2 linked regions of the Nodosilinea sp. FACHB-141 genome follow. The protein of the gene in region 2 interacts with the protein of the main gene of each other region in a pairwise test. Links are inferred from orthologs where the notes say so. Each region holds a gene or a part of one and is shown on either strand. Other genes may lie near its edges. The genes, in order: dnaA and dnaB.

Evidence for each region.
Region 1: the proteins of dnaB (region 2) and dnaA interact in binary tests that used the Escherichia coli proteins (3 or more experiments, as listed by UniProt). The link is inferred for Nodosilinea sp. FACHB-141 from one-to-one orthologs.

The regions. Positions count from the first base shown.
Region 1 is NZ_JACJPP010000011.1:420,834-436,305, forward strand. The notes cover bases 12,364-15,299. They hold dnaA (chromosomal replication initiator protein DnaA), read right to left. Parts: upstream 14,575-15,299; coding sequence 13,153-14,574; downstream 12,364-13,152. Other genes in these bases: H6F59_RS10490 (EAL domain-containing protein), read left to right, coding at 12,364-12,434; H6F59_RS10495 (YdeI family protein), read right to left, coding at 12,438-13,034; def (peptide deformylase), read left to right, coding at 14,983-15,299. In the rest of the region: H6F59_RS10460 (phosphoketolase), read left to right, coding at 1-499; H6F59_RS10465 (FAD-containing oxidoreductase), read right to left, coding at 515-1,900; H6F59_RS10470 (DUF4126 family protein), read right to left, coding at 1,900-2,358; H6F59_RS10475 (hypothetical protein), read right to left, coding at 2,727-3,185; H6F59_RS27605 (transcriptional regulator), read right to left, coding at 3,408-3,701; molecular chaperone HtpG, read right to left, coding at 4,129-6,102; H6F59_RS10485 (ATP-binding protein), read left to right, coding at 7,193-10,246; more of H6F59_RS10490, read left to right, coding at 10,230-12,363; more of def, read left to right, coding at 15,300-15,472. UniProt on the Escherichia coli protein: Plays an essential in the initiation and regulation of chromosomal replication. Binds in an ATP-dependent fashion to the origin of replication (oriC) to initiate formation of the DNA replication initiation complex once per cell cycle.
Region 2 is NZ_JACJPP010000021.1:298,404-313,837, forward strand. The notes cover bases 7,889-10,786. They hold dnaB (replicative DNA helicase), read left to right. Parts: upstream 7,889-8,611; coding sequence 8,612-9,961; downstream 9,962-10,786. Other genes in these bases: pstS (phosphate ABC transporter substrate-binding protein PstS), read left to right, coding at 7,889-8,353; H6F59_RS22275 (dienelactone hydrolase family protein), read left to right, coding at 10,127-10,786. Outside these bases: H6F59_RS22245 (valine--tRNA ligase), read left to right, coding at 126-3,368; H6F59_RS22250 (MATE family efflux transporter), read left to right, coding at 3,556-4,935; H6F59_RS22255 (hypothetical protein), read right to left, coding at 4,978-5,388; H6F59_RS22260 (cell wall metabolism sensor histidine kinase WalK), read left to right, coding at 5,823-7,136; more of pstS, read left to right, coding at 7,241-7,888; more of H6F59_RS22275, read left to right, coding at 10,787-10,795; H6F59_RS27155 (CheR family methyltransferase), read right to left, coding at 11,436-13,286; H6F59_RS22290 (chemotaxis protein CheB), read right to left, coding at 13,290-13,901; H6F59_RS22295 (chemotaxis protein CheB), read right to left, coding at 14,372-15,434. UniProt on the Escherichia coli protein: The main replicative DNA helicase, it participates in initiation and elongation during chromosome replication. Travels ahead of the DNA replisome, separating dsDNA into templates for DNA synthesis.

The sequences.
Region 1 (15,472 bases), on a different replicon or contig from region 2:
GGCCTGCTGCGGCGACATCGTTACCAAAGAATCGCTGGCGGCGACCGCTATTCTGCGAGAAGAGTTTCCCCACTTGAAGGTGCGGTTTGTCAACGTGGTTGACCTATTTACCTTAATTTCGTCTGGGGAGCACCCCCACGGGCTCAGCGATCGCAACTTCGACTCACTATTTACTCCGGACAAGCCGATTGTCTTCAACTTCCACGGTTATCCCTGGCTGATTCACAAGCTGGTGTATCGCCGCTCAAACCAAGACCGCATCCACGTGCGGGGCTATAAAGAGCAGGGCAACATCAACACCCCGCTAGAGCTGGCGATTAACAACGAGATCGATCGCTTCAACTTGGTGATCGACGTGATCGACCGGGTGCCCAAGCTGGGTTCGGCGGCGGCCCACGTGAAGGAGAAGATGAAGAACAAGATCATTGAGTGCCTTACCTATGCCCACACCGAGGGCAAAGATCAGGATGAAATCGTCAACTGGCAGTGGCCCTATTAGGCGGGGGCGGTGTCTTCAGGTGGGCGAAAGCGGCTGCATTTCGCCCACCACTGTGGGGAGCAGCTCAGACACCGTGGGGTGAATGGGCACTGCCCTTTGCAGGGTGGTGTAGGGCTGGTCGGCAGTCATGATGTCGATCAGTCCGTGAATGGCCTCATCGCCGCCAACGCCCAAAATTGCCGCTCCGAAAATGCGTTGGGTCCCGGCATCGGCCACAATTTTGATTAAGCCCTGGCTCTCGCCCTTCTCAATGGCGCGCCCCACTCTTGTCATCGGTCTAGTGCCCATCAGCAGGGGGCGGCCAGTGGCTCGCGCCTGGGCCTCGGTCATGCCGACGCGCCCCAGGGGAGGGTCGGTGTAGAGAGCGTAGGCGGGAATGCGATCGCTCACCCGCCTAGCCTCACCATCGAGCAGATTGGCGGCGACAATCTCAAAATCGTTGTAGGCGGTATGGGTGAAGGCACCTCGGCCATTGCAGTCGCCCAAGGCCCAAATGCCCGGCACGCTGGTGCGGAGTTGGTCATCGACGGTGATGTAGCCGTGCTCGTCTATGGCGATACCGGCGCGATCGAGGCCCAGATCGTCGGTGTTGGGCTGGCGCCCTACCGCCAGCAGGACGTGGCTGCCAATCACCTCGGGTTCACCGTCGGTGCAGTCAAGGTGTACCGACGCGCCGTCAGCATGGGGGGCAAAGGCAATGCATTCGGCCCCCGTGCGCACCTGCACACCCTCGGCTTCGAGCACGTCTCGAATTGCGGTGGATATGTCTTCATCCTCCCGAGAAACCAGGCGCGGGCCTTTTTCAACCACCGTTACCGCTGCTCCGAAGCGACGGTAAATCTGGGCAAACTCTAGGCCGATGTAGCTGCCGCCCACTATCACCAAATGACGGGGCAGACTGTCGAGCGCCAGCATGGAGGTATTGGTCAGATAGTCGATCTTCTCGATGCCGGGCATTTTGGGCACCCGCGCCCGCCCGCCCACATTGATGAAAATTTGCGGCGCGGTCAGGAGTTCGTCGCCGACCCGCAGGGTGTTTGCGCTTTCAAAGCGAGCCTGACCACGGAATACGGTCAAGCGCTCCATGCTGCCGAGCCAAGCTTCCTGCCCACTGCGGGAGTTGGCGACCACGGCGTTAACCCGCGCCTTGACCTGGGCCATATCGACCGCGATCGCGCCCGAGATCACCACGCCATAGTCGGCGGCGCGGTGGGCTAAGTGCGCCGCGTAGGCGCTGGCAACCAGCGTTTTGGTCGGCGTGCAGCCGGTGTTGACGCAGGTGCCGCCAAACAGATGTCGCTCAATCAGCGCTACGGTCATGCCCGCCGCAGTCAGCCGTCCAGCCAGCGGTGGCCCCGCTTGACCAGCCCCAATGATCAGCGCATCAAAGGATTGAGTCATTACAGCAACCCCACGACTAAAACTGCGCCAACTATGGCGATCGCATCTTCGATCAGCGCCGCCGGTAGGTCGCGGCCTAGGGCTTTAGCGAGCCGAGACCGGGCTGCCGCGCCGCCCAGTGTGCCAATTACCGCACCAACAATACCGGCAATTAGTCCGCCTACCCACGTGCCGCTGGGTAGGGCGATCGCTGCCCCTGAGAGGGCTCCACTGACAATGCGAGCGCCAAACTGGACCGGAACCTTGCGACTAGGCGTAAAGGGAAGTTGATCGGTGACGAATTCGCCCAGTGCCAGCGCCGATAAGATCCAGGGGGTGAAACGGTAGCCCAGGAAAGCGAGCCAACTGCCGTCAAGGTTAAGGTAGCCCAGGTAGGCGGCCCAGCTGACAGCGGCGATCGCGGTCATGGTGCGTAGACCGGCAATGATGCCTATCAGCAGCGCCAGCAAGTAAACCATAGGGCAGCCTCAACGGTTTGCATTCAATCACGGTCGCCTAGTCTGTGTTCTATTTCGCCCAAAACTCACAAATAGACCAGCGCTAATTGATATAGCGACTGTCTACAATCCGGCTTGTGAGAACTTCAATAAACGAAGGTTAAGAACCGATTTATCGTCTCGGGCACTGCGATGGCGAAATCATGGCATACATAATTAATAGAGTCAACGACTTCTATAAAGAGAGCCTTGACCTGTGCAAATATCGTTACCTTTAGCTGTTTAAGAGATAGAGATAGCCTGTTGGGATGGTAAGTTTGATAAATAACTACGCTCTGGCAGCTTGGTCAAAGAACGCTTCTAAAGGATTCATCTAACTCGTTGAATTGCTAATTTGCAGAAACTTCTAGCGGGTTGTACTCGATCTTGACCCTGTCTCCGTATTTGATATTTGGTATGGGTGGCGCAATTATTTCAATGATGGAAGGATTCTGAAAGTTGCGCTTTTTGGTCTCTGGGTGAGGGTAGTAGATCCAGCTGTTATAAGTTGAGGTTTGGAACAAAACCCGACAGCGAGAGAAGGAAAAGTCTTCGGGAGGATGGCGATCGGTCCACTCGACCTGGCGAAATGTGAGTTCAGGATCGGTGAGCTGAAAGGTTCTGGGATTAATCGAAATATTGAGTGTTCCTTTAAAGTATTCTGTTAGATCTAACCCTAAAGCTGCAAAAAACGGCATTTGCATTTCAATTGTCCCGCTAGGATAGGGACAATTTGCAGCAGAGCCGGAAGCTACTTGGTGGCCATGCTCTACAATTCCTGTAACAGTTTGCCAATGTCTATGAGTCATCCAGAAATACTTGACTGTGATGGATATCTTATAGAAAGCTTAATTCTCATCTAACTAAAAGCAAGCCTATTTACAACTCATTTCTCGATAAAATCTGTTTAATTAATAGTAGTTGCTTTCTGAATTTATTTACTCAAATTGAAGCTAATTCAAAGTTAATTACCATGGCAACCTGTCAAAGGAATTGCTATTCTTTCGCCTATCTTTCTATTAATAACACGCTCAAGCGGGCTTCAAATCGATGGTGAGACCCACAGCGTTGAGCACAGCCACAAAGGTTTCAAGAGTTGGGTTTTCTCCCTCTGCTAAGACCCTTTGTAGAGGCTTACTATGGCCATCAGTATTGCTCTCTTGCGTGATCTGCCTAGCTTCAACTACATTTCTTAAGGCCAACACAAAAGCTTCCCTGTTGCCATCCTTCAATGCCTCATCCAAAGCAGTTTTTAGGTACAGAGCTGCATAGTCTGGGTTAGCTAACCTCACCAGCAAGTCAGTTCGATAATCTTTCACTGGCATTATTCAACCCTCCCGCTGTTCATCCTGATACATTGCCCAGAGCCGTTGCGCTGTCTGAACATCTTTATTCTGACCTTTCTTATCGCCGCCGACCAACAACAGTACAACTCGCCTGCCTGCTAAACCATAGTAGACCCGATAGCCGGGGCAAAAAAGAACCGTAGCTCATAAACCCCTTCGCCAACGCTCTTGCGATCGCCAAAATTTCCTAGACTGACTCGGTCAAGCCGAACATCAATTCGGGCCTGGGTTTGAGCATCTAGGTTCGCAAACCACTCATCAAAGGGGCAAGCCCCCTGTGATGTCGTGTATTTTTGAAGTTCCCAATACTCCTGACTCATCGCTGCCTTAGTTCTGTTAAAAACCCAAAATCCCCGATTTCTTTAAGAAACCGGGGATCTATCAATAGAGTAACTTTCTTACCGCTCTATCGCTCGGTGAGCTTGGTCAGCAGTGTGTTCGATCGCTCCACAAAGGTCTTCATGCCGTTGGCATCAAAGCCCTTTTGAGCCATTAGCGCCGTGTCGTAGATTTGGTTGCAGATCATCGTCGCCATATCACCCGCCGGAGAGCTACCCCCGTCGGCCCCAATAATCGTGCTCTGGCTCAGACCTAGCAGGTTTTGAATCAGCGGGTGAGCCGTGTTCACCATCAGCACGTGGTCGTCGGGGAACTGCATCTCCTGCTGCTGAATCATTGCCATGGTTTCCTGCATGCGGCGGGCTTCTTCAGGCAGCAGCACCATGGCCGGGGGTGCGCCTTCGCCTTTCAGCGCCTGGGGTTTGACGTTCACGCGAGGGCGATTGATCGCCTGCTCAAACATCTCTTTGATCTGGTCGTCGCGGGTTTTGTTGGTGGCTGGGTCTACAATTTCGCTCTGCTTCTCTTTATCGAGCAGGGTGTCATCCAGATCCGCATCGACGCGGACGAATTTCACGTCGGAGTATTCGCGCTCCAGGGTCGGAATAAAGTGGGTGTCGATGAACGAATCCATGAACAGCAGCTCAAGGCCCTGGCTCCTGAATAGCTCAATGTAAGTGGCCTGGGAGACTTCGTCGGTGGCGTAGAAGACGCGATTTTCGTGCTTGTCTTTGTTGCGCTCTAGGTACTCTTGCAGGGTGGTGTAGAAGTTGCCCTTGGCATCGGTGGCGGGCTTATTGTCCGACACTTCTGACCAGGCGTCGCCCTCATCGGTCTGCACTTCGACCTTAGCGGCCTCGGTATCACCCAGTTTGGCGGTGGTGCGGAAGATGAGAATGTCTTTGACTTGCTCTTTGAACTTGTCGTCGTTGAGGGAGCCAAATTTGACGAAGTTGCCCAGGTCTTGCCAACTGGCAATGTACTTGGCGGGGTCGTCGCGGTACAGAGCTTTGAGGCTGTCGCCCACTTTCTTGGCGATGTAGTCGGCGATGCGGCGCACGGTGCGATCGCCCTGCAAGAAGCTCCGGCTCACGTTCAGCGGAATGTCGGTGCTGTCGATCACGCCGCGTAGGGGCAGTAGGAAGCGGGGCACCACTTCTTCGCAATTGTCGGTGACGAAGACCTGGTTGCAGTAGAGCTTAATGCTGCTCTTGGTGATGTCGATGTCGGGCTTGAGCTTCGGAAAGTAGAGAATGCCGTTGACCACGAAGGGGTAGTCAGTGTTGAGGTGAATCCACAGCAGCGGGTCTTCCTGGAAAGGATACAGGTAGCGGTAGAACTCCAGGTAGTCTTCGTCGGTGAGGCTACTGGGCGATTGCTTCCAGGGGGCTTCGTGCTTGTTAACGACCTCGCCGTCAATCTTGATCGGCACTGGCATGAAGTCGCAGTAGGTCTTAATCAACTGCCGAATGCGGGCGGGCTCCAGATATTCTTCTTCGCCCTCCATCAGGGTAAGGGTGATGGTGGTGCCGACAGTGGTGCGATCGGAGGCGCTCAGCTCAAACTGGGTCGAGCCGTCGCAGCTCCAGTGCACAGCTTCGGACCCTTCTTTATAGGAGAAGGTGTCAATCTCAACGGTGGAGGCCACCATGAACGATGAGTAAAAGCCGAGGCCAAAGTGACCAATGATTGGGTCTTCGGCAGCACTGTCTTTGTACTTGGTGATGAACTCTTCGGCGCTGGAGAAGGCTACCTGGTTGATGTACTTTTTGATCTCCTCAGCGGTCATACCGATGCCGGTGTCGGAGATGCTGAGGGTCTTCTTGTCTTTGTCAAACTTAATTTCAATCTCGGGGGCACTGATATCGCCGGAGTACTCGCCCGATCGCGCCACCATGGAGAGCTTTTTGATGGCGTCGACGGCGTTAGAAACCAGCTCCCGAAGAAAGATCTCGTGCTCGGAGTAGAGCGCTTTTTTGATGATCGGAAAAATATTCTCGGTATGGATCGAGATATTACCCTGTTCCAGAATCGTCGTCATGGCGGTTCGGTGGTGGTTCAACTATGGGTTACTTAAAGGCAATTTTTGACCGAGACGACGAATTCCACAAGCGGCGATCTCTGTACTAAGAGGTTCGGTTGACCCTACTCACTAAGGTAGAGAGTGCCCGAAGCGACAGTTGAGGCCCACGTCGATGCCAGTTCAGCCCGCTTAATGGACGTTCCACCTTCCAGCGTTTGGGCAAGGGCTCAAATGCTTTGCTAAGGAGCTAATGACCTTAGCTTAGTCCCAATCATCAGCCACACGGCGAGGGCAAAGCATCGCTGCTATAGCCTTTGTCAGCCCAAAGCACCCTCCCGCTTAAGCCTCGTGGCATACTCTTCGACCATTTACCGGCAGATGAGGCCCGCGACCTTTGCTATTTAGCGGCGATCGCATGCGCTTGATTTTGCTCAAGAGGGGCGATCGCTGATACTCATAATCTAGAGTGAGTCTCGCCGTTAACCCATATTATGTATTTCGGTTCACCGACTAATTCTGGAAGCTGTGAAAACAATCAGAAGATCTGTCTTAATAATGATTCATTTTCCTAAATTTGTTCTGAGCTAATCAACCCAAATAGACCCTATCAAATATATCTCTTTTGAGCGATTGAAGAATGGTGATCTTTACCTGAGTAATGGCTTAGCGTAGTCCCTCAAACTAATCTTGAGGGTGCATTTTCTGCACCATAGCCTACCCTATCGCTTCTAGGTTGCCAATCTTGTGCTTAGTAAAGCGAGGAAAATTCCCGACCGAAATTTTCTTCCATGGAAGCAGAAGTTACTGAAAAACGAACTTTAAAAACTTGATTCAACAGTATAGACGCTGAACCAGCAGGTTAAGAAAAGTAAGGATGTGTATCGAATTTAAGCCCAAACAGCGTTCACTTAAGAATATTCGGTCACTCTAACTGGTTCTCGGCTGGTTAACTTTGGTTGCTGAGTCGGTTTTATTGGGGGCTGGGAACCCTATAAGCAGAGGTGGCGGCGCTAATAGGCCAAAGGTAAGCATTACAAAACGCTAAGTGCCTAAAGCGTGACTATGGATGCAGGCCCTATTGGCATGGACAACGCAGCAATTAGGAATTATGAACAACGTTGTAGGAGACTTGTCGGCGCAGCAGCAGCGGAGAGCGGCTCGGCGGAGCTCTTTCGGGTTCATTATTCTGTTGATTTTAGGGGCCCTGGGAAACTATTTTCGCTGGTCATTCTTTTTTCATATTGACTTTCTCTTTGGCACAATTGCCGTGTGGCTTGTGCTCAGCTATTATGGCGTTCGCTGGGGCGCAGTGGCGGCGATAGTGGCCTCCAGCATCACATACTTTCTCTGGAATCACCCCTACGCCATTGTTATTTTTGCCGCTGAATTTTTGTTTGTTGCGTTTTTTTATGCGCGCCACTCTCGGCGTAATTTGGTGCTGGTCAACGCCATTTACTGGGTACTCATTGGCATGCCGCTGGTGTGGTTGTTTTACTACCTGGTTTTAAGGGTAGACACCAACCAAACCCAAATCATTATGCTCAAGCAGGGGGTCAACGGCATTTTTAATGCCTTGGTGGCTAGTCTGCTGCTGTCCTACACCCCCATCCATCAGTGGATAGGACGGCCCCAGGCGGCTAGCGCGCTATCGCTTCAGCAAACTCTGTTTAACCTACTAGTGGCCGCTGCCTTCCTCCCGACGCTGATTTTGATGGCGCAAGATAGTCACGGGGTTGTAGCCCAGGTAGTGACTGAGGAGCAAATTCACCTCAATTTGGTTTCCCAGCCCTTGGCAGCTCGCATTAAGGCTTGGTACAACCTCCATGTGCGGGCGACCACAGCTCTGGCCAACATTGCTGCTCAAGGGGTGGGGTCTGCTCTATCTCCGCAGAACCAGGAGATTCTGCAAGCCCAGACCAAAACTATTCAAGCGCTAACTCCAGATTTTCGTCATTTGGTAGTTACCAACGGTGCCAACGAGATTGTGGCTGAGGCAAGTAGTGACCATGGCCCTATCCATGCGCTCAGGCTGCCTACGCTGGGCCAGGCCGCCAACGGCCTGCCTCTCCTATCCCGCGATCGCATGGGAGACCACTCCGCTCAAAACAGTACCGTGCTGCTCAGCCAGCCCGTGCTCAATCAGGGCCAGGTGCAGGGCCGCGTCTGGGGCGAGATTGATCTGTCTCCAATGAAAGACATGCTGGCAGAAACTGCCGCTGAGCTGCATTTTCAGGTGACGTTGGTCGATCAAAACCAGCAGGTGCTGCTGAGCACAAACCCTGAGCGGGGCTGGAGTAGCACCTTCGACCTGCGCCAAACAGGCGAAGTCGTAACTCTCAGCGATGGAATTTATCACTGGTTGCCGACCGACGGTAGCCCCCTGTACGTCACCCGCTGGCGCAACTCGTGGTTTGTAGAAGAACTGTCCCTGCCGGCTATTGCCGGGTGGAAGCTGATTGTCGAGTCTCCGGCCCAGCCCCACGTTCAACCGGTGCAGCAACAGCACACCAGAAGTTTATTCATTTTGCTGGTGGTCACGGCGCTGACCCTAGCCATTGCGCACTGGCTCAGTCGGCGGTTTGTGAAGCCGCTGTTTGAACTGGCCCAGGTGACTACTAACCTGCCGACCCAGGTGCAGGAGCGCCGAACGATTCAGTGGCCCACCAGCCCGTTGATAGAGCTGCGATCGCTGGTGCAAAACTTCCAGCAGATGGCCGTCACCCTGACCCAAAAATTCCAGGAATTGCAGCAGGCTAAGCAAACCGCAGAGGTGGCAAACCAGGCCAAAAGCGAGTTTTTGGCCAATATGAGCCACGAGCTGCGTACCCCCCTCAACGCTATTTTGGGTTTTACTAACCTGCTGCATCGCCAGCCCGCCCTAGCCTCCCACCGGCCGGAGCTCGACTTAATCAAATCTAGCGGCGAGCACCTGCTTGACCTAATTAACGATGTGCTTGATCTGGCCAAGATTGAGGCTGGGCGCATGACCCTCAAGGCCGCTGCCTTTAACTTGCTCGACTTTATCGCCAACCTAGAGAGTATGTTTTCGTTGCGAGCCCAGGCTAAGTCTATTGGCTTCGCCGTTGAGCGCGGTGCTGAGCTGCCGCAGTTTGTCCAGGCTGATGAGCGCAAGCTGCGCCAGGTGATCATGAACCTGCTCAACAATGCGATTAAATTTACCGAGGCGGGGAAAGTGACGCTGCGGGTTCTGTGGTCGCCGCAGCGGGAGGGCTGGCTGCGGTTTGAGGTAATCGATTCTGGCTTCGGCGTTGCCCCTGAGGAGATGAATCTACTGTTCCGATCGTTCTCGCAAACCGAGTCTGGGCGGAGTAGCAACGAAGGCACTGGTCTGGGGCTGCGTATTTGCGATCAGCTGATTCAGCTCATGGGAGGCATGATTGAGGTGCAAAGCCAGCCTGGCCAGGGGTCGCAGTTTACGGTGCAGGTGCCGGTAGCGGGGGCGATCGCCGCTCAGCTGACGACGCTCTCCTCAACCCGTCAGGCCACGGGGCTAGCCCCTGACCAGCTGCCCTATCGGCTGCTGGTGGTCGATGACCAGTTCAGCAATCGCCGGTTGCTGATGCAGTTATTAAGCGACCTGGGGTTTGAGGTGCGCGAGGCCTGCCATGGTCGAGAGGCGATCGCCCAGTGGCAAGACTGGCAGCCCCACCTGATCTGGATGGATATGCGCATGCCGGTGATGGATGGCTACGAGGCTACCCGCCAGATCAAGGCCCAAGTGCAGGGGCAGGCCACCGCCATCATTGCTCTCACTGCCAGCGTCTTTGACGAAGAAAAATCGCTGGTGCTGTCAGCGGGCTGCGACGACTTTGTCCGCAAGCCGTTTGAGCCGACGGTGATTGTCGACAAGCTGGAGCAGCACCTGGGGGTGCAGTTTGTCTATACCGAGCCCCCGGCCCTGGCCCCCGCTGCTGAGACGGCTCCCTGTCCAGCGGGTAGCCTAGCTATGATGCCCCAGGACTGGTGCGATCGCCTTTACCACGCCGCTACCCAGGCCGACCAGAAAGCTCTGTTTCACCTGCTCGAGGCCCTGCCGGATGAGCAGGAGTCCCACCGTCAAGTTTTGCAAAGCTGGGTAGCCAACTTCCAATTTGACAAGCTGATGTCCCTCTGCCGGCGCGAAGATGAGCGAACGCCCTAACCCCAAGCCCACCATTCTGATCGTCGATGACGTTCCCGACAATCTGCATCTGCTGATTCGGGAGCTGGGGGAGCAGGCCTACGAAACGCGGGGCGTCTTAACAGGGGCTATGGCCCTCACGGTGGCTCGCTCAACCCCTATCGACTTGATTTTGCTCGACATCATGCTGCCCGATACCGACGGCTACAGCGTGTGTGAAACCCTCAAGGCTGACCCTGCCACCCGCGATATTCCGGTTATTTTTATTAGCGCCCTCGACGAAGCCCTCGACAAGGTCAAAGCCTTTGCGGTGGGGGGCGTAGACTATATTTCTAAGCCCTTCAGAACCGCAGAAGTGATAGCTCGGGTTAACACTCAACTCAGTCTCCGCCAGGCCCAGCGTCAGCTGCAGCAGTTTAACCAGGCGCTAGAGCAGCAGGTGCAGCAGCGCACCTATGAGCTGGGGGAGGTCAACAAATCGCTGCTGTCTGAAATTCAGGTGCGGCAGCAAGCGGAGCAAGATCTGCGCAATAGCGAAATTCGCTATCGCCTCATCGCCGACAACATGAGCGATCTGGTCTGTCTGCACAACACCGAGGGAGAATTTTTATACGTCAGCCCGTCAGTTCAAACCCTGCTGGGCTACGCCGCCACCGACCTGCTCGGCAAGCGCCTCCAGGATTTTTGCCATCCGGCCGATAGTCACTGCATTCAGCTCCAGTTTCAACCCTTGCCGGAGCAAGGCGAATCGAGCACCAGCTGCTATCGGTTTCGGTGTCAGTCGGGCCACCACATCTGGCTTGAAACCCTGGCTAAGCCAGTGCTCGATGACGCAGGGGCGATCACCGGCATTGTCACCAGCTCGCGGGATGTGAGCCGCCGGGTTGAAGTCGAACATCGGTTGCGCCACGATGCCCTGCACGATGCCCTTACCCAACTGCCCAACCGTGACTGGTTGGCCAAACGCCTGGAGCTAGAGCTGATGCAGTGCAGCTGGTATGGCGGTCATCGCTTTGGCCTGCTGATGGTTGACCTCGATCGCTTCAAGGCGGTGAACGATAGCCTGGGTCACTTGCTCGGCGACAAACTGCTGGTGGCCGTGGCCAACTTGCTCAAGGGCTGCGTTCGCGATATCGATATGGTGTCGCGCTGGGGCGGCGACGAGTTTGTGATTTTCCTAGAGAGAATTACTGACGCCAACGAAGTCATTCAGGTCGCTAATCGCATTCAAGCCACGCTCGAAAACCCGATCGCCCTCGACGGCAAAATTATTTTTACCTCCGTCAGCATTGGCATTTTGATTGGCGATGGTGCCTACGCCAACAGCAACGACATTTTTAGGGATGTGGATATTGCCCTTTACCGGGCTAAGGAGATGGGGCGCAACCGCTACGAAATTTTTAGTCTAGAAATGTACCAGCAGGCGATCGCCCGGCTCAACCTCGAAAACGAACTGCGTTTAGCCATCCAGCAGCAGCACTTTGTGGTGCACTACCAGCCGATTGTGTCGCTCAAAACGCGATCGCTGCTGGGGTTCGAGGCCTTGGCCCGGTGGCAGCACCCCACCCAAGGGCTGATTATGCCCGGCGAGTTCATCGACCTAGCCGAAGATACTGGGCTGATTAAGCCCCTCGGCGGGCAAATTTTGCGTCAGGTGTGCGAAACCCTGAGCCAGTGGAGCGCTTCCTATTCCCTAGGCAATGGTTTTCAAGTCAGCGTCAATGTGTCGGGCCAGCAGTTTCGCGACCCGGCCTTTATCCACACCGTCGACCGGATTTTGGTCGACACCGGGGTGGCGGGTCGCTGGCTTAAGTTTGAGATCACCGAGCGCATTTTGCTAGAGCAATCAGAGAGCATTGCCAGCACCCTAGCGGCGATTCGCAGTCGCGGCATTGAGCTCAGCATTGACGACTTTGGCACCGGCTACTCGTCCCTGCGCTACCTCAGTCAGTTTTCGGTGCAAACCCTCAAAATTGATCGCTCCTTTGTCAACCAAATGCAGCCCACTCGCCAGGGCATTGTGCAGGCCATTGTCGATTTGGCCCACAACCTGGAGATGACCTGTATTGCCGAAGGGGTCGAAACCGAACTGCAGCTTAACCAACTGCTCAGCCTGGGGTGTGAGGCGGCCCAGGGGTATTTTTTCGCTCGCCCCCTGCCTGTGGAGGCGGCGACTCAGATGCTTGAGGGCGATCGCCGGTTGCCCTAGCCCCTAGCCGGGGCGTTTGGGCCAGCTATTAGCGCGAAGGTTTTGGGCGGCCAGCTCTACGGTTTCGGCAATGCGGCGCGTGCGGGTTTCGGCCCGTTTGGCGCTGGCAATCCATTCCAAAATGCCCCGCTTTGCCGAACGCGGAAAAGCCTCAAAATTTGCTCTGGCCAACTCATTCTCGGCTAAGGCCGTTGCCAGATCCGTCGGCACCTCCAGGCGCTCGATCGCATCCAGCAACTCCCACGACCCATCCTGTTTCGCCGCCTCAATTTTTGCCAGCCCTGGCGGCATCATTAGCCCCGCCTCGCTTAGGGCAGCAATCCGCTTTTTGTTAAGCGCCGACCAGCCGGTACCCGGCTGGCGCGGGGCCATCCACAGCATGGTGCGCTCGTCGTCGAGCTTGTTGCCCTTGCTGTCGATCCAGCCAAAGCACAGCGCTTCTTCCACCACCTCATCGTAGGAAACGTGGGGCTTACCCGGCCGTTTCTTATAGGTGATCAGCCATAACCCTTCAGTCCGCGAGTGATTTGTCGCCAACCACTCGCGCCACTCAGCGCGGCTTTCAACTTGAACAGAGTTGTTGGGCGCTTCAGTCGCCATGGCAGTCAGGACAAGTCATCCTCAAGCCTCAGCATACTCAATCCACGCCTCGTTCTGCTTCAGCAACATCCCAACTCATCCACCCATCCACCTATCCACCCTCCTACCCACCCACCCTTCACCGTCCCCGCTCGGACATACTCAGGCGATCGCCCAGTTGCCGAATGGTCTGGGCCAGATCTAAATCGCGCTTCAAGAGTTTCTCGATTTTGGTATAGCTGTAAAGCACCGTGGTGTGGTCTTTGCCGCCAAAGGCATCGCCAATTTTGGGCAGGCTGAGATCGGTGTGGCGGCGCATTAGATACATGCCCACCTGACGGGCCTGGCTGATTTCCCGCCGTCGTGAGGATCCCTTTAAATCTTCCACCGAGACGCCAAACTTTTCCGCCACCACCGCCAGCACCGAGCTAGGCGAGGCTTCGACTTTATCTGCTGGAGGGTTCAGCACCGCCGTCAAGTGTTCGACGGTCATGGGCAGACCCGAGATCGAGGTGTAGGCGAGGGCGCGAATCAGCGCCCCCTCCAGCTCGCGAACATTCGAGGTGTAGCTGGCTGCAATATACTCAAGCGCCTCTCGAGGCAGCTCCACCTGCTCGTACTCCGCCTTCTTTTGCAGAATAGCGATTCGGGTCTCGTAGTCGGGGGTTTGAATGTCGGCAATCAGGCCCATGGAAAACCGCGAGATCAGCCGGTCTTGTAGCCGCATAATCTGGTTGGGGGGCCGGTCTGAGGCCAGCACAATCTGCTTGCCCGCCTCGTGGAGCGTGTTGAAGGTGTGGAAGAACTCTTCCTGGGTGTACTCCTTGCCCTCAATAAACTGAATGTCATCTACCAGCAAAATATCCACATCCCGGTAGTGGGAGCGAAAGTGCTGCATGCTGTCGCGGCGAATGGCGGTGATCAGGTCGTTGGTGAACTGTTCTGTGCTGACGTAGGCCACCCGCGCCTGGGGGGCAACTTCCTGCCGGTAGTGGCCGATGGACTGCATCAGATGGGTCTTGCCCAGGCCCACTCCGCCGCACAAAAACAGCGGGTTAAACTCACGCCCTGGTGACTCGGCTACCGCCAGAGCCGCCGCATGGGCCATGCGGTTGTTGGCCCCCACCACAAAGCGCGAAAACACCGCTTTGTGGTTGAGGTCGTTGTAATTTTCCCGAGTCGGGGCGGGCGAGTCCGCCGGCATTGCCCGGGTGGGCAACCCTGGGGTCGAGCGAGCGGGTAGGGTCGGGGCCGAGGTTGGCCAGTTGACCTCAGCCATGGGCCGCAGCGCCGCCGAGGTGTCATCCCCGTCGGGTACCACCGTTACCTGAAGCTCAATAGCCTTGCCCAAAATATTGTTGACGACCTGAGTGATGGTGCCTGCATAGTGCTTCTGCACCCAGTTGCGGGAAAAAGGGTTGGGGGTCGATATCACCAGGGCGCGATCGCTCAGGGTTTGCGCCTGAGCAGGCTTAATCCAGGTTTCAAAGGTGGGTCGGCTCAGCTCCACCTGAAGCTGATTCAAAACCTCTTCCCACAACCGATCCAGGGCCTGGTCCACGGTTTACCTCGTAAATAACCGCTGCCCGAAGGCAGACATCGCGCATGATTAACTGATCGGGCTACCACTCCCTAGCCCGCTAGCATTCTGATGCCAGAACTGGGGCTTTCCAGGGCCGTGGAACCGTTTGTCCCGAACCTTAGCTGTAGACCGGGGCAGCCCAGTCCAACAGCTATTGGAAGATCTATAGGGTACTAGATATACAGATAAAAAATGTCCCTAATTCTACATATAGCGTTTTAGCAAAATTTGGATCCAGTGATGCTCCAATTAAGCGAGGCACTAGAGGCGTCCCGCTGGTCTATTGAACCATAGGACCCTAGCCTCTGGGAAAGATATATACAATGGCTACAATATTGCTCACCTAACCCCGCCCCTGGCTCATCCTTTGACACCTAAGGCCTATCTATGACCACCCCAGAGTCTTCGTCGCCATCGCCTTCGCTACTGACCCTGGGCCATCCGGTGCTGCGCCAGGTCGCCCAGCCCGTGACCGCGTTAGATGGATCGGTACAACAGCTGATTGATCAGCTATTGACCACAGTGCGCACCGCCAACGGCGTCGGCATTGCCGCCCCCCAGCTGGGCCACTCGCTACGGATACTGGTGATCGCCTCGCGCCCCAACCTGCGCTACCCCCACGCCCCTCTGATGGAGCCGACGGTGCTGATTAATCCTCGTCTAGTCTCGGCTAGCGATGAGCTAGAGCTGGGCTGGGAGGGCTGTCTCAGCGTGCCAGGGGTGCGGGGCCAGGTGCCGCGCCATCAAACCGTAGAGGTGGAATACTGCGATCGCCACGGACAAGCCTACCGTCAAATTTGGCAGGGCTTCGTCGCCCGTATTTTTCAGCACGAAGTCGACCATCTAGACGGCAAGGTGTTTCTCGACCGAGTGCAGT
Region 2 (15,434 bases):
TAGACCTAATACCTCAAACCCGTTAGCCCTTGATACCCAGCAACTCCCCAGGTTCACCATCAAAATGACAGGATCCCTAGGTACACTGTCTTTAATGCAATAGTCCCCGCGCTCCAGGTTTTGTGATGACGGCCACCGTTCCCGCTCTCTCCGCCCAGTACGACCCCACGCAGACCGAAACCAAGTGGCAGGCTCAGTGGGAAGAGAACCAGGTCTTTAAAGCCGACCCCGACCACCCCGGCGAACCCTACTGCGTGGTGATTCCGCCGCCGAACGTGACCGGCAGTCTGCACATGGGCCACGCCTTTGAGAATGCGCTGATCGACACTCTGGTGCGCTACCAACGTATGGCTGGGCGCAACACCCTGTGGCTGCCGGGCACCGACCACGCCAGCATTGCGGTGAGCACGATTTTAGATCGGCAGTTCCAAGATGAGGGGTTGAAGAAGGAGGATGTGGGGCGCGATCGCTACCTGGATCGCGCCTGGGAATGGAAGGCTGAGTCGGGTGGCACCATCGTCAACCAGCTGCGTAAGCTGGGCGTCTCGGTGGACTGGAGCCGCGAGCGCTTCACCATGGATGAAGGGCTCAACACTGCGGTGCTAACCGCCTTTACCCAGCTCTACGACGAGGGGCTGATCTACCGGGGCAACTACATGGTCAACTGGTGCCCCGCCAGCCAATCGGCGGTGTCTGACCTAGAGGTGGAGCAGCGGGAGGTAGACGGCCATCTGTGGCACTTCCGCTACCCCTTTACCGACGGTTCAGGCTACCTGGAAGTCGCTACCACCCGCCCCGAAACCATGCTGGGCGACACGGCAGTGGCAGTGAACCCCAACGACGATCGCTACCGCGACATGGTGGGCAAAACCTTGACACTGCCAATTGTGAACCGCGAAATTCCTGTCATCGCCGATGACTATGTCGATGCGGAGTTTGGCACCGGCTGCGTCAAAGTCACCCCTGCCCACGACCCCAACGACTTTGCCATGGGCCAGCGCCACAACCTGCCCATGGTCACCGTCATGAACAAAGACGGCACCATGAATGAAAACACTGCCCATTTTCAGGGGCTAGACCGTTTTGAAGCCCGCAGTGCAGTGGTGCGTCAGCTCGATAACGAAGGCTTTCTAGTGCGCATCGAGGACTACCGCCACACGGTGCCCTACAGCGATCGCGGCAAGGTGCCCATCGAGCCACTGCTCTCCACCCAGTGGTTCGTCAAAATTCGGCCTTTGGCAGACAAAGCGTTGGACTATCTCGACAACCGCCAAGAGCCCAAGTTTGTGCCCGAGCGCTGGACGAAGGTGTACCGCGACTGGCTGGTCAACCTCAAAGACTGGTGCATCTCGCGCCAACTGTGGTGGGGCCACCAAATTCCGGCTTGGTACGCCGTTAGCGAAACCAACGGCGAAATCACTGACGACACTCCCTTTTTCGTGGCAGCCACCGAAGCAGAGGCTAGGGAAAAGGCCACCGATCGCTATGGTGAATGGGTGGAACTGGTGCGCGACCCCGACGTACTCGACACCTGGTTTTCGTCAGGCCTGTGGCCCTTCTCAACCATGGGCTGGCCCGATGAATCGGCTCAGGACTTCCAGACCTACTACCCCACGACCACCCTGGTTACCGGCTTCGACATCATCTTCTTCTGGGTGGCCCGCATGACTCTGATGGCGGGGCACTTCACCGACACCATGCCCTTTGAGACCGTCTATATTCACGGTCTGGTGCGCGATGAAAACAACAAAAAGATGTCGAAGTCGGCCAATAACGGCATCGACCCCCTGGTGCTGATCAACAAGTACGGCACCGACGCCCTGCGCTACACCCTGATTCGCGAAGTTACCGGGGCGGGCCAAGACATTCGCCTGGAGTACGATCGCAACACCGACGAATCCGTCTCGGTGGAAGCTTCTCGCAACTTCACCAACAAGCTGTGGAACGCCTCCCGCTTTGTAATGATGAACCTGGGCGGGCAATCTCCCGACAGCCTAGGTGTGCCCGATGTAGCGGGGCTGGAGCTGGCTGATCGCTGGATTTTGTCTCGCTTTAACCGAGTTGTGCAGAGCGTGCGCGACAACCTAGACCAGTACGGCATGGGCGAAGCCGCCAAAGACCTTTACGAATTTGTGTGGGGCGACTTCTGCGACTGGTACATCGAGCTGGTCAAGCCCCGCCTCCAAGGGGAAGGCTCGTCGAAGTTCACTGCAGCTCAGCAAACCCTAGCCTTTGTGCTCGACGGCATTCTCAAACTGCTGCACCCGTTTATGCCCCACATTACCGAGGAGCTGTGGCACACCCTCAACCAGGTGGGCAACGACCAGTTTTTGGCTGTGCAGCCCTACCCTACGGTGCAGCCTGACCTCATTGACGATGCCCTAGAGCAGCAGTTTGCTCTGGTGTTTAACACCGTGCGCACTGTGCGCAACCTACGGGCTGAGGCCGGTATTAAACCCAGCCTGCGCATTGAGACCATTCTCGAAAGCGAGAGTGCTGACGAGCGCCATATTCTGCAAGCCACCGCCGACTACATCAAAGACCTGGGCAAAATCGATACCCTGGTGATTCTCGGTGGCAAGCAGCCGGTCTCTACAGCCCACAGCGGTGAAACGAGCGCTACATCGCTGAATTCCTCAACGGAGCTGAGCGACAACCCGGTGGTGGCCGAAGTGCAAGGCTTCTGGCACAACCTGCTGCCCCTGCTTGACGACCCTCTGCACTACGGCGACTTGTTTTTTACCGCTTTGCGCCGTCCCGCTTTTACCATGCTGTGGATTTTGGTGGGTCTGGTGGCCCTCAAGTTTACGGGGGCGTTGGTGAGCGCGGTTGACAGCACCCCCATCTTTGGTGCCCTGATGGAGCTGGTGGGGCTGTGGGTGACGGTTAACTTTGTGCGGCAGAACTTGCTCAGCGGGGGCGATCGCGCCCGCCTCAATCAGACCTACCAGCAGTGGCGGCACAAGGTGCTTGACCCCGATATCGCAGCGCCAGCTCCCACCCCGGGCCTGCTGCCTGCGCCCGTGCCCCAAGAAGGCAGCGATGACGGTGCCCCCACCCCCCACGATGAGGGCCACGATACGGTTAGAGGGGATGGGGAGCCGAATCAAAAGCTGTTTGCTGGGGTCACCGGCACCGTGCAGGTACTCATTCCTTTGACGGGCGTGGTAGATGTCGATGCCCTCAGAGCCAAGGTGGAAAAAGACCTGGGCAAGGTGGAGGCGGAGATCAAGTCGCTCTCGGGGCGGCTGAGCAACCCCGGCTTTGTGGACAAAGCCCCCGCCGATGTGGTGCAGGGAGCCCGCGATTCCCTGGCCGAGGCCGAAGCTCAGGCGACCATTCTCAAGGCGCGGCTGGCAATGCTTTAAGGGGCAACAGGCGCCAATTCTCTGACGGCGAAATCTCGAAAGACTTCCCCTACCCACTGAGCAAGGGATTTCCCCCTTGCAGGAATCCGCAATCGTCTACAAAAGGGGGTATGGGTAAGGACTTTACAGCTAAGGATTAGGATCAACTGAGCTACGGGGCATTCACTAAACTGGGCTCGATCTTTGAATGCGTACACAGAGTAGATCCGTTGCCCAAATCAAAACTGGCTCAGAGGTGCGAGCATTTTTAGCCCTGGCGGTGCCCCTGGCCGGGGCTCAAGTGGCCCAGGCTGCTGTTGGTTTTGTCGACACCCTAATGATGGGGCGACTGGGGGCCGAAACCTTGGCGGCGGGTGGCCTAGCGGCCATTAGCTTTCAGCTACTGCTGGCGGTGATCGGCGGGTTTGTGATGACCGTGGGGCCGCTGGTGGCCCAGGCCTTTGGGGCGGGGCAAAGGGAGCAGGTTGAGGCGATCGCTCGGCAGGGGTTTTGGCTCTCGCTAGGGCTGAGTCTGCCAATGATGGCGGTGCTGAGCCAGCTCGATCGGATGCTGCTGGGGCTGGGGCAGCCCGAGGCGATCGCCGCCCTCACCACCCCCTACTTTCAGGGGATTTTGTGGGGCGCATTTCCGGCCCTGGCCTTTGCCATGCTGAGGGGCTACGCGGCGGCCCTAGCTGAGGCCCAGGTAGTGATTGTGATTGTGCTGGTGGGCACAGTCTTCAACATTGTGGGCAACTATGCCCTGGGGTTTGGCAAATGGGGCTTCCCGGCCCTGGGGCTGGGGGGGCTGGGGCTATCTAGCGGGCTGAGCTACTGGCTGATGTTTGGGCTATTTTTGCTCTACACCCTCAAACACCCCAATTTGAAGGAATACCGCTTTTGGCGCGGCTGGCACCGATTGCAGCCCCGGTTGGTCGGTCGGCTGCTGGGCATGGGGGGCGAGATCGCCGTTACCATCGCCCTAGAATTTAGCCTGTTTGCCGTGGTCACGTTTTTGATGGGTATCCTTGGCCCTGAGGTGCTGGCCGCCCACCAAACCGTATACCAAACGATTTACCTGATTTTTATGGTGCCCTTGGGTATGTCCTACGCGGCGACGGCGCGGGTGGGACTGGCTTTTGGTCAGCAGGATATGGGCGCGGCGCGACGGGCAGGGTATATGGCGATGGCGATCGCCGCTGCCTTTATGCTCCTGGCCACCCTTGGGCTGCTGCTGTTTCGCCAGTCCATCATTGGCCTGTATCTAGATCTGCGCGACTCGACCAATGATCCGGTGGTCGCCCTGGCTCTGCCGATGCTTTTTGTGGCGGCACTGGCCCAACTTACCGACGGCGTTCAGCGAGTCGCTTCAGGGGCGCTCTACGGGCTGCAAGATACCCGCATGCCCATGGTGCTCAGCGGGCTAGCCTTCTGGGGCGTAGGGCTGACTACGGGCTATCTCCTAGGCTTTTGGCTTGGCCTCGACGGGGTTGGGCTGTGGATTGGCCAATCTATTGGGGTAGCCACCGCCGGAATAATTTTTGTGATCCGGTTCCATCGCTTGACCCGCCCCGGTCGGGCAGTCTGACAGCAGCGCACAAGCTCCAGGGCCATGGTGAGCCAGGGTAGTTTATGGACGCACGGTTTCGTAGCGAATGAGGCGACGAATGGTGTCTGTAGAAACATTCAGCCGCTGCGCCATTTCGGCCTCAATGGCCGCTGGTGATCGCATCGGTAGGTAAAAGTCGAGGGTGCGAGGCACCGGCTTCACCACAATCACCTCAACCCGAGTTGCCCGGCGATCGCCCCCAGCAGCCGGAGCCTGACCCTCGTTGTCAATGACCGCGCGAATGCTGAGAATGCCTTCGTCCTGCGCCGCCGTATTGGTCGCTAAAACCAGAGGTGCGATCGCCCGGCCCGCCACCCCCAGGTAGTGATGAGTCCAGCCGTAGCCAGCCAGCCAAAATGCGGCCCCCAACAGCCCCAGGGGTAGCCAAAACTCAAGGCCAGAGTGAGTAAGGAGACGTTTGAGCGCAGGCATAGGCGATGGGGAAAGTTGGGAAGTGGGTAATGTAGGGGATGATTCTCAAGCTTAACGTCACCAGCATCACATCCACCCATCCACCCACCCACTCATCCACCCATCCACCCGCCCACCCATCCACCCCTCTCCTCTTCACACTTCCCTTGGGTAAACTAATTAATGGTAAACAGCAGGTTAAGCTAGCAAAGCGAGAGTTGTAGCCTTGAGAACACTTGCTGCGTCATCCCAATCGGATGCAACCCACAGCCAGCTAGAACAAGCCCTGTAGGCCCTGGGCACCGAGCCCTGACAATGCCCTCGCTAAGCTCGTGCAACATCTGGCTCGCACCCATCGATGGCAGAGGCGATCGCTTCAGCATTCGCGAACTCTGTGCCTAAGCCCGTCTGATCCCATCCACTCACCTCCCATCCCCTCGTCTCCCCATCTCCCCATGTTTACCCGCAGCCGCAAACACCTCACCCAGTGGCTCATGCTGACCATGGGCAGCGTTTTTGTGGTGTTTGGCGGGTTGCTCTACGTCATTGAAGTGGAGCGGGAGCTAAACAAACTCGACCAGCAGCTCTACCGCGAAGCGGAGCTGATGATTAGCAGCGGCGGCGCTGACTCGTCGCCCAATCCGACCTACCCCGTGCAGTTTCAGATCAAAACGGTGCCGCTGCTGGGGGGCAGCACCCTCAGCGTTAGCTCAGATCTGGTCTACGCCCGCTGGTACGACACCAACAACCACCTGCTGATGTTTTTTGGGCCGCTGTCGGGCGATCAGCGCGACATTCAGCCTGGTTACAGAACTCTGACCTATGAGGGCCAACGCCTGCGCCAGATGACGGTGCCCATTGAGTCGGAGGGGCAAACCCTGGGGCACCTAGAACTGGCCACTACCCTGGTACCGGTGGAAACTGCCCTCAACCAAGTTCGACTGGTTTTAAGCCTGGGGCTGCCGGTGGGGGTGGGCCTGATTGGGCTGCTGAGCTGGTGGTTTGCGGGCCAGGTGATGCGGCCCATTCAGTTGTCGTACCAGCGATTAGAACAATTCAGTGCCGATGCTAGCCACGAGCTGAGGACGCCAATGGCCGCCATTCTCAGTCAGGCCGAGCTGGGGCTGATGACAGCTTCGCCCCAAGAGCAGGTGGCGCGGCTTCAGCACATTGCCGGGCTGGCCCAGTCGATGGGTCAGCTGATTAACAGTTTGCTGGTGCTGGTGACAGCCGATCGCTGGTCGGGCACCCAGCAGTGCAACCTCACCCTCTTGGTAAAAGAACTCGCCCGCGAGTATCAGCCTCAAGTCAAGGCTAAGGGGCTTTGGTGGCGGCTAGAGCTGCCCCAGGCCCCCCTCTGGGTGAATGGAGACGCCAATTTGCTCCGACAGGCGATTGCCAACCTGCTCAGCAATGCCTGCCGCTACACCGCTACCGGCGGAGAGGTCGCCCTCTCCCTCAGCCACCGCGTCGACCGAATTATTATTACTGTGCAGGACAGCGGCATCGGCATTCCGGCGGCCGATTTGCCCCGCGTGTTTGACCGCTTTTACCGGGTTGACAAGGCGCGATCGCGCGATACTGGCGGCTTCGGGCTGGGGCTGGCGATCGCCCAGCAAATTGTTCAGGCGCACCAGGGCAAACTTACTGTAGTCAGCACCGAAAACCAGGGGTCAACCTTCACCATTACCCTGCCGTTACTTCTGCCTGCCAATGCCCAGGGGCAACCTGCTCCCCCGCAGACCTCGGGTTACAAGGCAAAGTGCTAGACCAAACACGTCATTGATTTCTCGTCGGCCAGATTACTACGGAAGATGCTTGAAACCCCTCACTCTACCGTTGACCGTCAAAAACTGTCCGGAGTGCTGTTCCGATGATTGTTGAGCGCAAAGTATGGCTAGCAGCGGCTTTGCCCGTGGTTTTGGCGGTAGCGGCCTGCGGTGGCGGCTCTTCTCCCACCGCCGAGACCGACTCCGATGCTTCCCCAGTGTCCGCTGGCAATGGCAGCGGCACCACCATTGCGATCAGTGGCGCTGGGGCGACCTTCCCCGCGCCGATTTTTCAGCGCTGGTTTGACGCCTATACCCGGCAAGTTGACTTCGATGTGCAGGTGAGCTACCAGTCGGTGGGCAGTGGCGCTGGCCTAGAGCAGTACATCGCCGGCACCGTAGACTTTGGCGCGTCTGAGGCCCCAATTACCGATTCCGAAGATCTCACCCAGGCTTTCGTCGACGCCTTTGGTTACGCCCCCATTCAGGTGCCGATCACTGGCGGTTTATTATCGTTCTCCTATAATCTTCCTGGGATTGACGATCTGGAGCTGCGCCTTTCCCGCGATGTCTACTGCGGCATCGTCACGGGCGAAATTACCCAGTGGAGCGACCCTGCGATCGCAGCGATCAACCCCGATCTAGAGATGCCTGACCTGCCCATCACCTGGGCTCACCGCTCCGACAGTTCGGGCACCACCTTTGTCTTTGTCAACCACATTGACACCGTCTGCGACGGCTGGTCAGGCGGCGTTGGCACCTCCGTTGACTGGCCCGTGGGCATTGGCGGCCAGGGCAATGAGGGGGTAGCCGCTACGATTCAGCAAACCGAAGGCGCGATTGGCTATCTGTCCTACGCCTATGCTGCCCTCATGGACATCGATTCAGCGTTGGTAGAAAACAACGCCGGCAACTACGTCGAGCCCTCCCCTGAAACCGCAGGCAATGCCCTTCTCGATGAAGAAATACCAGACGACTTTGCCCTGCTTGTCCCCGACCCAACTGGCGAAAACTCCTACCCCATCGTCGGTCTAACCTGGGTGATGATCTACAAGAACTACGAAGACGCAGCCAAGTGGAACGCCATGCGCGACGTGTTTGAGTGGTCCCTCGGCTCCGAAGGCCGCGCCATTGCTGAGGAATTGCTCTATGTGCCTCTGCCTGAGCCGCTGGTGGAGCGGATTCAAGAGGTGTTTGATACCGTTAACGCGGGCTAATTTAAACCTCATTGCTCTGGGGTACCTAGTCAAGGCAGGGCGCTCTCGCTAACGTTTGCTGCGGCCTTTTGGCCGCGTGAAACCAGCCCTCGGGAAACTTGGTTAAAGGCTATAGGCCCCATTGCGCTGTGGGCAATTTTGAAGAGTTGTTTCGCCATAAGCGCGCTGGAAGCCTAAGCGCGTTCCTGAATTTGGCTAGGCCACACCAGGGAAGACGGGTTTAAAGCACAATTAAATCTATTCCCCTCCTCCAAGGTCATGGTTCAGAATCTCAAATTTGATGCGGTCAGCGATCGCCTGCCACCCCAAAACATTGAAGCCGAAGAGGCCATTTTGGGCGGTATTTTGCTCGACCCTGAAGCCATTAACCGGGTGATGGAGATTCTCACCCCTGACGCCTTTTACATCGGTGCCCACCGCGATATTTACAAAGGGGCGCTGGCCCTCCACGCCAAGGGGCAGCCCGCCGATCTAATGACCATCGCCGTCTGGCTAAAGGACAACGGCAAGCTCGAACAGGTGGGTGGTCAAACCCGCTTGGCTCAACTGGTCGATCGCACCATTAGCGCCGCCAACATCGACCAGTACGCCACTCTGGTGATGGATAAATACACCCGCCGCCTGCTGATTCAAACCGGCGGCGAGATCTCTCAGCTGGGCTACGACACGACCTTGCCCATTGAGAATGTGATGGATCAGTCGGAGCAACGGCTGTTTGGCATTACCCAGTCGCGACCCCAGGGAGGCTTGACCTCAACCTCCGATATTTTGATTGAGACGTTTTCGGAGATTGAGCAGCGATCGCTCGGCGTCGTGCTGCCCGGCATCCCCTGCGGCTTCTACGACTTAGATGCCATGACCCAGGGTTTTCAGCGCTCAGACCTGATTATCGCCGCTGCTCGTCCGTCAATGGGCAAGACCAGCTTTGTGCTCAATATAGCTCGCAACATTGCTGCTTTACAGAAGCTTCCTGTAGCTATTTATAGCTTGGAAATGTCGAAGGTGCAGTTGGTCTATCGCCTGCTCTCCAGCGAAGTGGAGATGGAAAGCAGCCGCCTGCGCACCGGACGCATTGCCCAGAACGAGTGGGAAAAACTGGGCCACGCCATCAGCATTCTCTCCCAGATGCCAATTTTCATCGACGACACTCCCAGCATTTCGGTGACCGAGATTCGCTCTCGCTGCCGCCGCCTCCAGGCCGAGCAGGGTGGAGCCCTAGGGCTGATTTTGATCGACTATCTGCAACTGATGGAGGGCGGCGGCGACAACCGGGTGCAGGAACTGTCGAAGATGACGCGATCGCTCAAGGGTCTCGCCCGCGAACTCAACGTGCCGATCATCGCCCTCTCCCAGCTCAGCCGGGGTGTCGAATCGCGCACCAACAAGCGCCCGATGATGAGTGATCTACGTGAATCTGGAGCGATCGAGCAGGACGCTGACTTGATCATGATGCTCTACCGCGAAGAGTACTACGACCCCGACACCCCCGATCGCGGCATTGCTGAAATCATCATCACTAAACACCGCAACGGCCCTACCGGCACCGTCAAACTGCTGTTCGAGCCGCAGTTTACCCGCTTCCGCAACCTGGCTACTCCGGGGATGTAGCGATCGCCGTTAGGCTCAACCGAAACCGCTGGAGAGCACTGGTCGTAACCCCTAGAGGGCTGCAACTCAACCTCCAGCGCTTAGATTTTGCTCCTTTGAGAGGTAATCTAGCGTTAACGCAGCCTCTCCTTTGGAGAAGCGCGACTCAACCTCAGGAGACCTCCCATGGGCGACATGATTAGCTTTAAGCGACCCGATGGCCAATCGTGCCAGGGCTACTACGTCGAGCCAGCCAGCGGCAGCACTGCCCCTGGCATTGTCGTGATTCAAGAGTGGTGGGGCCTCAACAACCAGATCAAGGGCGTGGCCGATCAGCTGGTTCAGCAGGGCTACCGAGTGCTGGTGCCCGACCTCTACAAGGGCGAAGTCACCGTCGAAACTGCCGAGGCCGAGCACCTGATGGGCGAGCTCGACTTTGGCGATGCTGCCACCCAAAACATTCGCGGCGCGGTGCAGCACCTCAAGGCCACCAGCCCCAAGGTGGCGGTGATGGGCTACTGCATGGGCGGGGCGCTGACGGTACTGGCCGCCGTGTACGCTCCCGAGACTGACGTGGCCATCAGCTGGTACGGGGTGCCTCCGGCAGAAGCTGCCGATGTCAGCACGATCGCAATTCCGTTCCAAGGGCACTTTGCCCAGCAAGACGAGTTCTTTTCGCCAGACGCGGTGAAGGCGTTTGAAGCGCGGCTCCAGGAGGGCGGCGTGAACTACGAATCCTACTGGTACGACGCTCACCACGCCTTTGGTAACGAAAACAACGACATCCACGACCCCGAAGCTACCCAGCTAGCTTGGGAGCGATCGCTCACCTTCCTCGCCACTCACTTGGCCTAGACCCTAGCCATAATGGCTAGCGCAAACCGGCAAGGTTTAGAGCTTGCCGTAGGGCTGAGTGGTGCGAATTGACAGCTCACCATTGTCTGCCGCTGAAAGAAACTCCATAACCACCGCTACGGGGTCGCCTTCCAAGTGGGGGGTGTAGCTGCGGCGCACTAGCTCTGGAGGGTAGGGGTTGACCCGAGGCACGTGGAACCAGTCGGGTGCCTTGACCACAATCTCACCGTCCATTCTGACTACCAGACCAAAGTTGGAGCCAATCAACATCTCAGGCCGAATTCGCTGAGCCGCGCCTAGGGCATCGGTAAGGGCGGCGGCTAGGAGCGGCTGTTGAATGTTTTCCACTGGGTCATCGGGCAGCTGAAAGTCATCGGGCAGCTGCTCCCAGGTAATGGTAGGGCCAGTGCGGGGCTGAGCTTGAACCATAGTCGCTCCTCAAGCAAAACCGTTTGCGGCTGTTGTCTGTCTCTATCCTAATCCGTCACTTCTCTGCCGCTGGATGCAGGCTGATGCAGGCATACGAAATCAATTGGTAAACCCCGATTCCTGATCAGGAACTCCGTAGGTTTGCATGCTATGCCCCTACAAACCGAGGGTATTTATTCGGGATTTCGCATCAGACCGGCTATTCCATAAGCTATTCCATAATCAGGATTACGCCCTGCACCTGCTTTTTGGCGTTTACCAAGGGGGTGCAGGTGATGTGGCAGCTCAGGCTGCGGCCCTTGCGGTTGACGGCCTCGATGGTCAGCTCGACGGAGCCGACGCCGGCTGAGGCTAGGCAGTCGCGAATGGGCTGGCGCAGCTGCTCTACCGGCAGACCCATATCTAGGTTGAGGAAATATTGGCCGACAACTTCTTCGGGGCGCAGGCCCCAGAGGTCTTCGGCTTTGTTGTTCCAAATTTGCACTTGCAGGTCGCGGTTGACTACTGCCACGCCGCCTTTGAGACTGGCGAACACGCATTCTAGAAACGTGTTGCTTTGATTGAGGTCGCCGCTGCTGCGCTGGAGTTCTTCGTTGAGGGTTTGGAGTTCTTCGTTGGCCGATTGCAGTTCTTCGTTCATGGTTTCCAACTCTTCGTTGGTGGACTGCAATTCTTCGTTGGTGGTTTCTAGTTCTTCATTGGTGGACTGCAATTCTTCGTTGGTGGTTTCTAGTTCTTCGTTGGTGGATTGCAATTCTTCGTAGGCCATCTCTAGCTCTTGGTTGGCGTGCTCTAGCTCGGCCTGCAACCGTTTGAACTGGGTGATATCGACAAAGCTAATGCTGGCTCCGAGAATGGCGCTGTCGCTGCCAAACAGCGGGGTGATCTGCACCTCGAAGAAAACGGAATCACCCCGAGGATTTTGCCAGGCGACATCGGGCAGGTTGATGGTGCGGCGGCGTTCGTAGATTTCTTCCAGGCAAGAGCGCAGCTCTACGGGGCGGTAGGAAAGTTCTAAATCTTGCAGGGGGCGACCGATATCCTGCTGGGAGAGACCAAAGAGCACCTTGACGCGCTGGTTGGCCAAAACCAACACGCCGTTGTGCTTGAGCACAATGCGGGCCACCGGGCTGACATCAAAGGCAGTCTCTAGCAGGCGGAGCTGGTCGGTCAGGTCATCGGCAGTGGCTTCGTGACCGGTTTGAGCCATAATCAGCAGGCGATCGCGCCCGCTCAACTGAGGCACCTTGGTAAAGATGCGCCCCTTTAGCTGCACCGGGCTAAAGAGTTTGCTGTGGGTGAGCAGCATTTCGGCTTTGCCCAAGAACAGATAGCCGTTGTCATTGAGGGCAAAGTGAAACCGGGTCAAGATTCGGCTCTGGGTTTCAGCGTTGAAATACATCAACGTGTTGCGGCACAGCAGCAGGTCAATCTTGGAGATCGGGGCATCTTGAACCAGGTCGTGGCGACCAAAAATGACCGATCGCCGCAGCTCTTTGCTAAAGGTGTAAATTTCGTCTTTGTGGTCAAAAAATGTGCTGAGCTGGGTTTCTGATAGACCGTCTATTTTGTGGCTAGAGTAGATGGCCTGGCGCGCCGTTGCCAGAGCGTCTTCGTCGAGATCGGTGGCATAGATTTTGACTCTGGCCTGAAACTGCTCAAGGCCCAGCAGCTCTGCCAGCAGCATGGCAATGGAGTAGGTTTCTTCGCCGGAGGCGCAGCCAGCGCTCCAAATTCGGATGGGTTCGGTGCTTGCTTTGGAGCGAAAAATTGTCGGTAAGACGTCGGTGCGCAGGGCATCCCAGCTGGTGGAATCGCGAAAAAATGCGGTGACGTTGATCAGCAGTGTGTTGAACAACTGCTGAAATTCATCGGGATGCACCTCTAAATAGTCGATGTATTCGCTAAAACTGGTGACACCGACCGTCTGCATGCGGCGGGTGACCCGCCGCATGAGGCTGGGCTGTTTGTAGCCGGTAAAGTCAAACCCCCGGTTGCTGCGAACGTAGTCTAATAGAGTTCTAAAGGCAGCATCGTCAGAACTTTCTAGATTTGAGGCCACAGACTATATCCTTGCTTGCTGCACCAGGTTGATCAGGGTTTGGGGAATTGTCTCTAGGGGCAAAACCCAGTCTACCTGGCCGGTATCAATGGCCATCTGGGGCATGCTGGCCACATTGGCGGTGGCCGGATCTTGGACAATCACCCGACCGCCGTGCTGCTTGATGGCCTTGATGCCGGCAGCGCCATCCCGACCATAGCCGGTTAGAACGACGGCGATCGCCCGCTCCCCAAAGCGCTCTGCCACCGATACTAGGGTACAGTCGGCGGCGGGCCGAGAGTAGTTTACTTTGGCGGTGTGGGTCAGGCGCAGGGTGCGACCGGCCCCAATCAGCAGGTGGTGGTCTGGGGGGGCTGTATAAATCGTCCCAGCCTGCAACAACTCTCCGGTTTTGGCGTCTTTGACGGGCAGCGCCGTCATAGGCTTTAAGACTTGGGGCAGCAGGCTAGCCATGTTGGGGTCAAGGTGAATCACCAGGACAATGGCGGCGGCAAAATCGGCGGGCAGCTGGGGCAGCAGTTGCGCCAACGCTTTGATGCCCCCAGCGGAGGCCGCGATCGCCACGATGTCAAACCGCGCCGCTGAAGATAGCACTGAGGACGGCGAAGCGTTCATAGGGTTTTAGGCCAATAGCCCGGTGTCTGGTCTAGCATGACGGCGAAATGACGACCTAGGCCTAACCAGGGCAAACAATAGACTGTGGTGAGGCACGGCTCAACTTCGAAAGGGTTGGAGCGCGATCGCCAGCTCCGCCAAACAGCTAGAAAAGGGGTACAGACGCCCATCTCTGAATCAGTTTAGACTCGTTCTGCCGCCAGAGGCAGCGCTCTAATTTTAGTTAATTAAATGAAATAAACAGTCACGTTGATTTCGTCTCTCTTCTACCCAGAGATTGATGATTTCAGCGGCTGATTTAGAAAAAGTTCTGCTTCCCAAACGAAAGTAAAGATTCCCTTAATCTCTCTTAAAAGAAAGACTTTTACCCATCTTTTTGACAGGAGCAGGAAAAATCAGCTGGCAGCTAAAGCTACAGCAAATCGCTTTTCAAACGCCCGCATAGATCTTTAAAGACGTGCTTACCCCGTCTACAGACGCTCAGGAACGGTGTCTCCTTGAAGATGAATTTCTTTCTGATTGAGAATTAGCTGCCTGACGAGGCGAGCGTTTTCTTCGGCCTCCCGAGCCCGCTTCGAAAACTGTTCGGCTGATTGGGTTCGATTTTGCTGATAGGCGTAGGCCATCAGTCGGCGAGACAGGGCGGCTCGCTCTTCGATCGCCCGCACCGCCGTCCACAGGGCGCGCTCTAGGTTTTCACCGTGGAGCGACATCAAACTGTCGAGGGAGTAGGCGTGGCCGATATGGCAGCGAAATCGCAGCAGATTGTAGGCGTCTCGCACTTCCCACAGCACGCCACCACAGTCGGGGCAGGTGAATGGGGAGGCGGCGTTGGGTCGCTGGCCTTCTTCAGCGGCGGCTTTCTCTTCGGCAACAATTTTCTCTTCGGGTACGAGTGGATTACTGGTCATAGGAGATTCCTGAGTAATAGGAGATTCCTGAGTAATAGGAGATTCCTGAGTAATAGGAGATTCCTGAGTAATAGGAGATTCCTGAGTAATAGGAGATTCCTGAGTAATAGGAGATTCCTGAGTAATAGGAGATTCCTGAGTAATAGGAGATTCCTGAGTAATAGGAGATTCCTGAGTAATAGGAGATTCCTGCGTGGCGTCTGCCACTAAATCCACAATGTGACTAGCTAGAGCGGTAATTGGCAGCACTTGATCGACGGCGACATGGGCGATCGCATTTTCAGGCATGCTTCTAAACATGGCCTCATTAGGGTCTTGCACCAGGGCGACTCCGCCCTCGGCCTTAATCACCTGTAGACCATTGGTGCCGTCGTCTAACATGCCCGTGAGCACCACCCCCACAGCGTAGGGACCGTGGGCCTGGGCCGCCGAACGAAACAGCACGTCGATGGCGGGGCGATGGCCGTTTTCTCTGGGGCCTCGGCTCAGCTCTATGGTGCCGCGATGAACCAGCAGGTGATAGTCGGGCGGGGCCACATAGATGCGCCCTGGCTGAATGGTTTCGCCACTGTAGGGGTGGGCGGCGGGCAGGGTTCTGGCACGGCTGAGAATATCGGGCAAA